Regions from separate parts of the Streptomyces sp. NPDC101237 genome, predicted to be linked through region 4. Evidence: riboswitches for the same ligand, from Rfam matches in the RefSeq annotation. Region 4 holds a riboswitch; each other region holds the start of a gene.
What was found. A riboswitch is a leader RNA that binds a small molecule or an ion and turns the genes downstream of it on or off. The one in region 4 is predicted to bind cyclic di-AMP.

Region 1 (2,156 bases), on a different contig from region 4:
GGCGATGCTGCCGCCCGAGCTGCCGCCGCTGCCCGCGCTGACCCGCGCCGAGGGCGAGCTGATCGACCGTTACCTGGCCGTGGTCGACCTGCTGGGCCGTATCAACCCGGCGCAGAACGAGGACACCTACCGCGGGCTGCGCGCCGCGCAGGCGCTGGTGCGCGCGGCGGCCGAGCTGCGCGACGCCCTCGCCCTGATGCACCGGCGGGGCGAGACGGAGCTCCATGGGGACACGCTCGCACGGGCCCTGCGGGTGCTCGACGGCGAGCGCCGGACCGCGCGCGTCGCACTCCCGCCCGACTGCGTACGGTGAGACCCGCCGTCGTCCGGTGCGACGCGTCCACCCGCCGGTGGGGCCGGAGTTGAAACGACCCAGTGGGGTTACGGCTGTTCGGCCGAGTGTGGCGTGGTTTTACCTGACCGCCGAGCCCGCTCAAGATGCGCGCACTCAGGGGCACGCGGAGGGCTTCGGCGCAGGTCCGGGGCTACGTACGGCAGTTGGCTGCTATTCGAACACACCCCTGTCCACCCGAACGGGTGGGTGGTGAGTAACCCCACAAATCCCCGATTCCGTTGGGATTTTCGGACACGCGTAAGTGAAGATCCCTGTCTGACGACAAGCCCCCGCCACAGCGGCGGGGCGATCCGTGCGGACGCCGAGTCCTGCCGCCGCCCGGATGACCGGTCGACGGAAGTGGATCGGCAGGAGTGGAGGACCCGAGCACGACGGGTCGCCGGCACGGTCGCACCATCGACCGGGCCGCGCAGCCCTAGGGGTGAAGCCGTGGCGACACGGCCGGGCAACTTCGCCAGCCCGAATCCGACAGGTCATCCTTCACAGGCGGCTGACGAAGGGTTGCGCATGACTGCGCTCAATCGTGTCCCGTCGCTGATGGCGCGGGCCGGCACGGCCTCGGCGCTCACCATTGCCGCCGTGGGCGGCTCCATCGTGATCCCGGGCGTCGCTGCGGACGCCTCGGCCGCCACGATAGCGACCAGGGCTCTTCAGGTCGCGGCCTCGAAGAAGGGCTCGCCCTACAGCTGGGGTGCCACCGGACCGAACCGGTTCGACTGCTCAGGGCTGACGCTGTACTCGTTCAAGAAGGCGGGCAAGAAGCTCCCGCGAACGGCGGCCCAGCAGTACAACAAGACCCGTCACGTCTCGGCCGGCAGCCGCAGGGCCGGAGACCTGGTCTTCTTCCATTCGGGTTCCAGCGTGTACCACGTCGGCATCTACGCCGGGAAGGGACGGATCTGGCACGCCCCGAAGACCGGGGACGTGGTGAAGCTGCAGAAGATCTGGACGCGCAGCGTCTGGTACGGCCGGGTCAGCTGAACCGGGCGGCGGCCGGCCGGCGGGAACTCGGGGCTACGGTTCCTGTTGGCCGGCCGCGGTGACCGTACCGGCCGGGACCGCCCAGGGCAGCTCGATGAAGACGGTCTTGCCGCCTTCCCGGGTGGGGCGCACCCGGAGCTTGCCGCCGCACTCCGCGGTGAGCCAGCGGATGATCACCATGCCGCGCCCGTTGTCCTGCTGGACCGCGGCCGGGAGTCTCTTCGGGAACCGCGGGTGGCTGTCGGTGACGCCGATGCGCAGGTGTTCGTCCCGGTCGAGGACGAGGTCCACCGTGAAGGTCGGGGACTGCCCGAGGGTGTGCTGGACCGCGTTGGTGGCCAGTTCGGAGACGATGAGGCGGATGGTGTCCGCGGTCTCCGTACCCGGCGGCAGACCCCACTCCGCGAGAGTGCCCAGCGCGTAGGAGCGGGCCACGGACACCGAGGCGGGATCGCTCGGCAGAGTGATGGATGCTTCCAGGTGGTCTGCCATGGCGACGTCGTCCCTTTCCCACGGGACCGTGGTCCGACACGGTGCGGATGGTTCGAGTACGGTCCCGGACTGGTGCTTCTTCGCCAGACTGCCATTGCCAGGACGGTCAGGGGAGCGATCCACCAAGATATGCATATATCTGTCGCTCGATGCGGTGAACTCTGCGACCCCAGAGCGTATTCGGGCGGTCTGGAAGGAGTAGGGAGTAGCCCATGCAGAACGGTCCCGCGGTGCGCCGCCGGAAACTGGGCGCCGAGTTGCGCTCGCTGCGCACCGGTGCCGGCCTCACGAGCGGCGAGGCCGCCCGTCTGGTGGGCTGGCACCAGTC
Region 2 (2,156 bases), on a different contig from region 4:
CCGGGCCGCCAAGCAGCTCTACAAGGAGCTGTTCCCGGCGACCGCGCGGATGTCCCGGCCGCGCCAGGGCACCGAGGACACCGTCGAGAAGATCGACGCGGCCGCCGTACGCGGCTTCTACGACCGGTATGTACGGCCCGCCACGGCCACCGCGGTCGTCGTCGGCGACCTGACCGGCATCGACCTGGACGACCTGCTCGGTGAGACCCTGGGCGCCTGGAGCGGCTCCACGGCCCAGCCCCGCCCGGTGCCCGCGGTCAGCGCCGACGACACCGGCCGCGTCGTCATCGTGGACCGGCCCGGCGCCGTCCAGACGCAGTTGCTCATCGGCCGCGTCGGCGCCGACCGGCACGACCGGGTCTGGCCCGCCCAGGTGCTCGGCACCTACTGCCTCGGCGGCACCCTCACCTCCCGCCTGGACCGCGTCCTGCGCGAGGAGAAGGGCTACACCTACGGCGTCCGCGCCTTCGGCCAGGTGCTGCGGTCGGCTCCCGACGGCAGCGGTGCCTCGATGCTCGCCATCAGCGGCTCCGTGGACACCCCGAACACCGGCCCGGCGCTCCAGGACCTGTGGACGGTGCTGCGCACCCTCGCCTCCGGGGGCCTCACGGACGCCGAGCGGGACGTCGCCGTGCAGAACCTGGTCGGCGTGGCGCCGCTCAAGTACGAGACGGCCGCGGCCGTCGCCGGCACCCTGGCCGACCAGGTCGAGCAGCACCTGCCCGACGACTTCCAGGCCACGCTCTACCGGCAACTGGCCGCCACCGGCACCGTGGAGGCCACCGCGGCCGTCGTGAACGCCTTCCCGGTCGACCACCTGGTGACCGTCCTGGTCGGCGACGCGGCGCAGATCAAGGAGCCCGTCGAGGCCCTCGGCATCGGCGAAGTGACGGTCGTCGCCGCCGAGTAGCGGCACGCGCGTCCGGAGCCCTGGTGACCCACCGGTCACCAGGGCTCTGAAATGTCCGGATTGATGCGGAGGTTGCCTGTCTGCCCTGTGGGATACGCGACAAAAACCCTGATCCGTTTGAGGATTGCCAGAACGCCCTCGTACGTTCTTCCGGGCTGTCCGCCGACACTGCGCCGCGCCCGCGGCACCGGACAGTCATCGCCGAGTCCCCGTACGGCGCGAGCCAGGGGAGCCGGGGACCCACGCAGTCCCTGGGGTGAATCGGGCGCCCGCGCGAGCCGCGAGGGGGCCCGTAGGAGACCTTCCTGCTCCGAACCCGTCAGCTAACCCGGTAGGCGAGAGGGAAGGAAAGGACCAGCCTCTACATGGCGTTCATGTGCGCCTCCGGGAAGCACCGTCGTCCCGGCCGGGTGAAGCGCACCACCGCGCAGGCCGCCGGTATCGCGGCCCTCACCACCACGGGTGTCATCGGCACCGTCTCGGCGGCCCCGGCGCTCGCCGCGGAGAACTCCGTCGAGCAGACCGGCCTCACCCCGGTGATCACGATCAGCGACTCGGTCGCCGACCGGATCGACGCCCAGGCGGCCGCGCAGACGGCCGCCGCCGAGCGCAAGGCGGCCGAGGAGGCCGCGCGCGAGAAGGCCGCGGCCAGGGCCGAGAAGGAGCGCGAGGCGAAGGCGCGCGCGGCACGGGAGGCCGAGCGCAAGCGTCTCAACGCCTTCGTCGTGCCGGTCGCCGACTCGTACGTCTCCACCGGCTACAAGACCGGCGGCTCGCTCTGGTCCTCCGGCTCCCACACCGGCATCGACTTCCACGCCGCCTCCGGCACCGAGGTGCACGCGGTCGGCACCGGCACGGTGGTCTCCACCGGCTGGGGCGGCTCGTACGGCAACCAGATCGTCATCAGGATGGCCGACGGCATGTACACCCAGTACGGTCATCTGTCGTCGATCGGCGTCTCGGTGGGCCAGAAGGTCACCCCGGGCGAGCGGATAGGCCTCTCCGGCGCGACCGGCAACGTCACCGGCCCCCACCTCCACTTCGAGGCCCGGACGACCCCGGAGTACGGCTCGGACGTCGACCCGGTCGCCTACCTCCGCAAGCACGGTGTGAACGTCTGACGCGTTCCGACGAGAGTCTCCGAAGCCCCGGCCGCCGAGCCGGGGCTTTCGTCGTTTTCGCGGGCCCGCTGTCCAAAAAATATGCATGGATTCAGGGCCGCCGTCGGAAATTCCCGCTCATTGCA
Region 3 (2,156 bases), on a different contig from region 4:
CGGCGTGACCGGCTCGGCCATCGCCATTCCGCTCCTCGGTGCGGCGAGCGCCAACGCGGCCGACGGCAGCACCTGGGACCGGGTGGCCGAGTGCGAGAGCGGCGGCTCCTGGAGCATGGACGAGGGCACCGGGTACTACGGCGGCCTGCAGATGTCCCAGGACGACTGGGACCACTACGGCGGCCAGGAGTACGCCGGCACGCCGGACCAGGCGAGCCGTTCGCAGCAGATCGCGGTCGCCGAGAAGATCCTCGCCGACCAGGGCACCAAGCCGTGGCGGACCTGCGCCCTGCTCTCCGGGCTCTCCTCGGACGACGCCTCGGTGAGCGTCGACACGGGCGCCGGTGACTCGGGCGACGCGTCCGGCTCCGCCGACTCCTCCTCCGGGCTGTCGGATTCGTCCTCTTCTTCTGGTTCATCGGATTCCTCCGCCTCCCCGGACTCCGGCCCCTCCGACTCCTCGGCGGGCGCCTCGGACTCCGCGTCCGTCACGCCGTCGCCGAGCGCGAGCAAGGGCTCCGGCAAGGACGCTCCCGCCGCCTCCTCGAAGACGGCGGGGAAGGGAACGGGCGGCTCGGACAGCTCGAAAGCGAGCGAGAACCCGGTCGTCCCCGAAGCAGACGAGTCGGACAATTCGTGGCAGACGGGCAGTTCTTGGGATCTGGTCGACACGGGTGCGGTCGGCAGCAGCGGCAAGCACCGTGGCGGCTCGGCGGACGAAAGCGTGACAAACGGTCAGAGCGGGATGTCTTCCGGTCGTCATGCCTCCCGGAGCGCGGACACCTACACCGTGCGCGACGGCGACACGCTCGCCTCCATCGCCGACTCCCTTGACCTGGACGGCGGATGGCGTGCGCTCTACGCCGCCAACAAGGCCGACATCGGCACCGACCCGAACGACATCGCCCCCGGTCAGACCCTGAAACTCGGCACCGAATAGGGCCAAAACCGGCGGGAGTTGACGTCCCGCTTCGAGTTGAATGTCCGTTTCGGTGAAAGTGTGGGATGAGTCTCAGAAGCCCTGATCATCTTTGAAATTCCCCTGATCGCCTGTTTACGGTCGAGGCCGCTCGTCACCACGAGCCCCGGTTGTCGCAACGCCGAGTCCTGCCAGCGGCTGCCCGGGAACAGTCGTCGCGTCAAGCGCCGTAGGCAGGAGCGGGGGACCCAAGGTAGGTGCCGGGACCGGTGGTTGAGACCGCCGTGTCCGGCTAGGGGTGGAGCCGCGCACCGTGAGGTGTGCGGCCGGGCAACTCAACCGGCCCGAACCCGACAGCTCACCTCGCAGGCGTCGGTGAGGGGATTCTCCATGCTGTTTTCCGGCAAGGGCAAGCACCGTCGTCCGTCCAAGGCCACCCGCGTCGCCGCGCTCGCCGGCGTCACCGGTGTCGCCATCGCCGCTCCGCTGATGGCCACCGGCACCGCCTCCGCGGCCACCGCCTCCGAGTGGGACGCCGTCGCCCAGTGCGAGTCCGGTGGCAACTGGGCCATCAACACCGGCAACGGCTACTTCGGCGGCCTGCAGTTCTCCGCCTCCACCTGGGCCGCGTACGGCGGCACGCAGTACGCCGCGCAGGCCAACCAGGCCGGCAAGGCGCAGCAGATCGCGGTCGCCGAGAAGGTCCTCGCCGCGCAGGGCAAGGGCGCCTGGCCGGTCTGCGGCAAGGGCCTGTCCGGTGCCGCCTACACCGGCGGCTCCAGCTCCTCCGGCTCCGGCAGCTCGTCGGGCGGCGGCACCGCCACCCGCTCCACCGACAGCCAGGCCGCCTCCCGCTCCGCCGAGCGTCCTGCCGCCAAGAAGACGGTCACCACCCCGACCGGCAAGAAGGTGAAGAAGGGCGACGGCGAGTACAAGGTCGTCAAGGGCGACACGCTCAGCTCGATCGCCGAGAAGCACAAGGTCAAGGGCGGCTGGCAGGCGCTGTTCAAGCTGAACAAGGACATCGTCGACGACGCCGACTTCATCTTCCCGGGCCAGCAGCTGCACCTGAAGTAGGCCCGCCCAACCGCAGCCCCCGCGCGGCCGTGGTCCTCGTGGCGAGGTCCACGTGCGGGCCGCCCCCGTCCCCCCGGCTGACTCCCGCCCCGGTGCGTTCTCCCCCGTACGCACCGGGGCGGGGCCGTGTCCGCGGCCGCCTCCCGCGGGCCTCTTCGTG
Region 4 (2,156 bases):
CTCAACGGCCGGGTCAGCAGCCTGCGCTTCCGCTTCGTCAGCTCCATGGCGGGCGCTCTCGGTGTCGGCGGCGACCTCTCGCGGTGGACCGAGGAGGAGCTGGCGGAGGCGGCCCGCTGGGTGGAGCTCTACAAGGACATCCGGCCCCTGGTGCAGCGCGGCGACCAGTTCCGGCTGCGGCCGCCGGCCGGCGGGCTCAGCGCGGTGCAGTACACCCTCGGCGACGAGACCGTGGTGCTCGCCTGGCTCCAGGCCCAGAGCTACGGCGAGCCGATGCCCGCCCTGCGGCTCCAGGGGCTCGACCCGGAGGCGTCGTACGAAGACCGGGACACGGGCGAAATACTCCGCGGGGCCGTGCTGTTGCACCACGGGTTGCGCACGGAACTGCGCGGCGACCTGGATGCGACGGTTGTCCGGCTCCGTCGCATCTGAGCCATATGTCCGAAGTAGTGTTTTCATTCCGACTAGTTCTGGAATAAGCGGACGTGGTGGGACGTGCGTGAGGAGCGTCATATCCGTGACCGTCCGTCGCGCGTCATGCTCACGTAATTCCGGTGCCTTTCCGGGTGATTGACGGTCGGGGCGGGACGGGAATTCACGGAGAGTGACCGGGAATTCCCGTAACGGATCACGTGAAACCAGGACGGACGGAACCGGGCTCTTGTTCGTGTGCGTCCTGCTCGCTTACGTTCACCACGCATCCGGACGGAACGCCGAATCCTGCCGCCGACCGGAGTCCCCACACACACTCACCCGTGCCCGGCAGGAGCGGGGGACCCACCAGGTATGACCGCCTGTTCCGGTTCCCGGGACGGCTAGGGGTGTAGCCACGTCTTCCCGCGTGGCCGGGCAGCTCCAGCCCGAACCCGACAGCTCACCTCGCAGGCGCCGGAGAGGAATGTGTCATGCCCGCGAAGGGTAAGCACCGCCGTCCCAAGTCCCAGCGCCTCACGCGCTCGATGGCCGTCGCCGGAACCGGCGGCGCCGCGCTGGCCCTGCCGCTCATGGGGGCCACCGGCGCCCACGCGGCCACCACGCAGACCGTTTCCGAAAAGGCCACGCAGTCGATTCCGACCGTCGCGAAGACGGTCGCGCGGAAAGCCGCCGACCGTAATTCAGGCACCGGGAATTCCACGCACCGCGTCTACACCGTGGTGTCCGGCGACTGCCTCTCGAAGATCGCCTCCGAGCACGACGTGCCCGGCGGCTGGCAGCGGCTCTACGCCGACAACCGGCAGGCGGTCGGCGGCGACCCCTCGCTGATCCACCCCGGTCTCGAGCTCGCGCTCGGCGGCCGGCACGCCGCGGCCGACCGCCCTGACCGGGACTCCCGGCCCGAGACGCCGGCGCCCTCGCGGTCCCACGCCCCCTCGGCGCCGTCCTCGGACCCGGCGGCCTCCTCGGACGCGTCGACGACGGCCGTCTCCGGCTTCACCCTCCCGGTGACCGGCGGCACCCTCGGCACCCGCTACCACGTCGCCGGCAGCATGTGGTCCAGCGGCTACCACACCGGTGTCGACTTCGTCGTCCCGACCGGCACCCCGGTCAAGGCCGTCGGCGAGGGCACGGTCGTGACGGCCGGCTGGGGCGGCGCCTACGGCAACCAGGTCGTCATCAGGCTCGCCGACGGCTACTACGCGCAGTACGGCCACCTCTCGGCGCTCTCCGTCTCGCCCGGCCAGACCGTGACCGCCGGTCAGCGGATCGGCCTCTCCGGCGCCACCGGCAACGTCACCGGCCCGCACCTGCACTTCGAGATACGGACCACCCCGGACTACGGTTCCGACCTCGACCCGGTCGGCTACCTCCGCTCGAAGGGCGTGACCGTCGGCTGACCCGTCGACACCTCCCGTGCGCCACGCACTCCGAAGGCCGGACCCCGATCCCCGGGTCCGGCCTTCGGGCGATCGACGCGTCAACGCGCCTGATCAGGGGCTTATTCCTGGATTGGCCGACTATTTACAAGTGTCTTATATCACCGGCAGTCAACCCCTTATTACGGTCGCGTAGGTCACAGCCCGAGGTGAATCATGGTCCGACGTGGCAGACGATTCGAAGAGTGACAAGGCATCAGTGATCGGGTCGTACGTGGCGGTGGGGGACAGCTTCACCGAGGGCGTCGGCGACCCCGGCCCCGACGGGGCCTTCGTCGGCTG

Region 1: it holds a riboswitch for cyclic di-AMP, as region 4 does, so the genes downstream of both, ACIRQ9_RS22460 (C40 family peptidase) here and ACIRQ9_RS38915 (peptidoglycan DD-metalloendopeptidase family protein) in region 4, are expected to answer to the same signal.
Region 2: it holds a riboswitch for cyclic di-AMP, as region 4 does, so the genes downstream of both, ACIRQ9_RS29800 (M23 family metallopeptidase) here and ACIRQ9_RS38915 (peptidoglycan DD-metalloendopeptidase family protein) in region 4, are expected to answer to the same signal.
Region 3: it holds a riboswitch for cyclic di-AMP, as region 4 does, so the genes downstream of both, ACIRQ9_RS14980 (transglycosylase family protein) here and ACIRQ9_RS38915 (peptidoglycan DD-metalloendopeptidase family protein) in region 4, are expected to answer to the same signal.

What each region holds. Positions count from the first base shown of each region.
Region 1 covers NZ_JBIWNY010000014.1:114,748-116,903, reverse strand. The annotation lists gene ACIRQ9_RS22465 (hypothetical protein) at 5-313, shown strand; cyclic di-AMP (ydaO/yuaA leader) riboswitch at 645-859, shown strand; gene ACIRQ9_RS22460 (C40 family peptidase) at 863-1,336, shown strand; gene ACIRQ9_RS22455 (ATP-binding protein) at 1,370-1,828, opposite strand; gene ACIRQ9_RS22450 (helix-turn-helix domain-containing protein) at 2,041-2,156, shown strand, end outside.
Region 2 covers NZ_JBIWNY010000023.1:24,928-27,083, reverse strand. The annotation lists gene ACIRQ9_RS29805 (M16 family metallopeptidase) at 1-910, shown strand, start outside; cyclic di-AMP (ydaO/yuaA leader) riboswitch at 1,100-1,263, shown strand; gene ACIRQ9_RS29800 (M23 family metallopeptidase) at 1,276-2,031, shown strand.
Region 3 covers NZ_JBIWNY010000008.1:103,405-105,560, reverse strand. The annotation lists gene ACIRQ9_RS14985 (transglycosylase family protein) at 1-940, shown strand, start outside; cyclic di-AMP (ydaO/yuaA leader) riboswitch at 1,135-1,306, shown strand; gene ACIRQ9_RS14980 (transglycosylase family protein) at 1,310-1,996, shown strand.
Region 4 covers NZ_JBIWNY010000048.1:7,439-9,594, forward strand. The annotation lists gene ACIRQ9_RS38910 (alpha-galactosidase) at 1-432, shown strand, start outside; cyclic di-AMP (ydaO/yuaA leader) riboswitch at 741-903, shown strand; gene ACIRQ9_RS38915 (peptidoglycan DD-metalloendopeptidase family protein) at 906-1,835, shown strand; gene ACIRQ9_RS38920 (SGNH/GDSL hydrolase family protein) at 2,074-2,156, shown strand, end outside.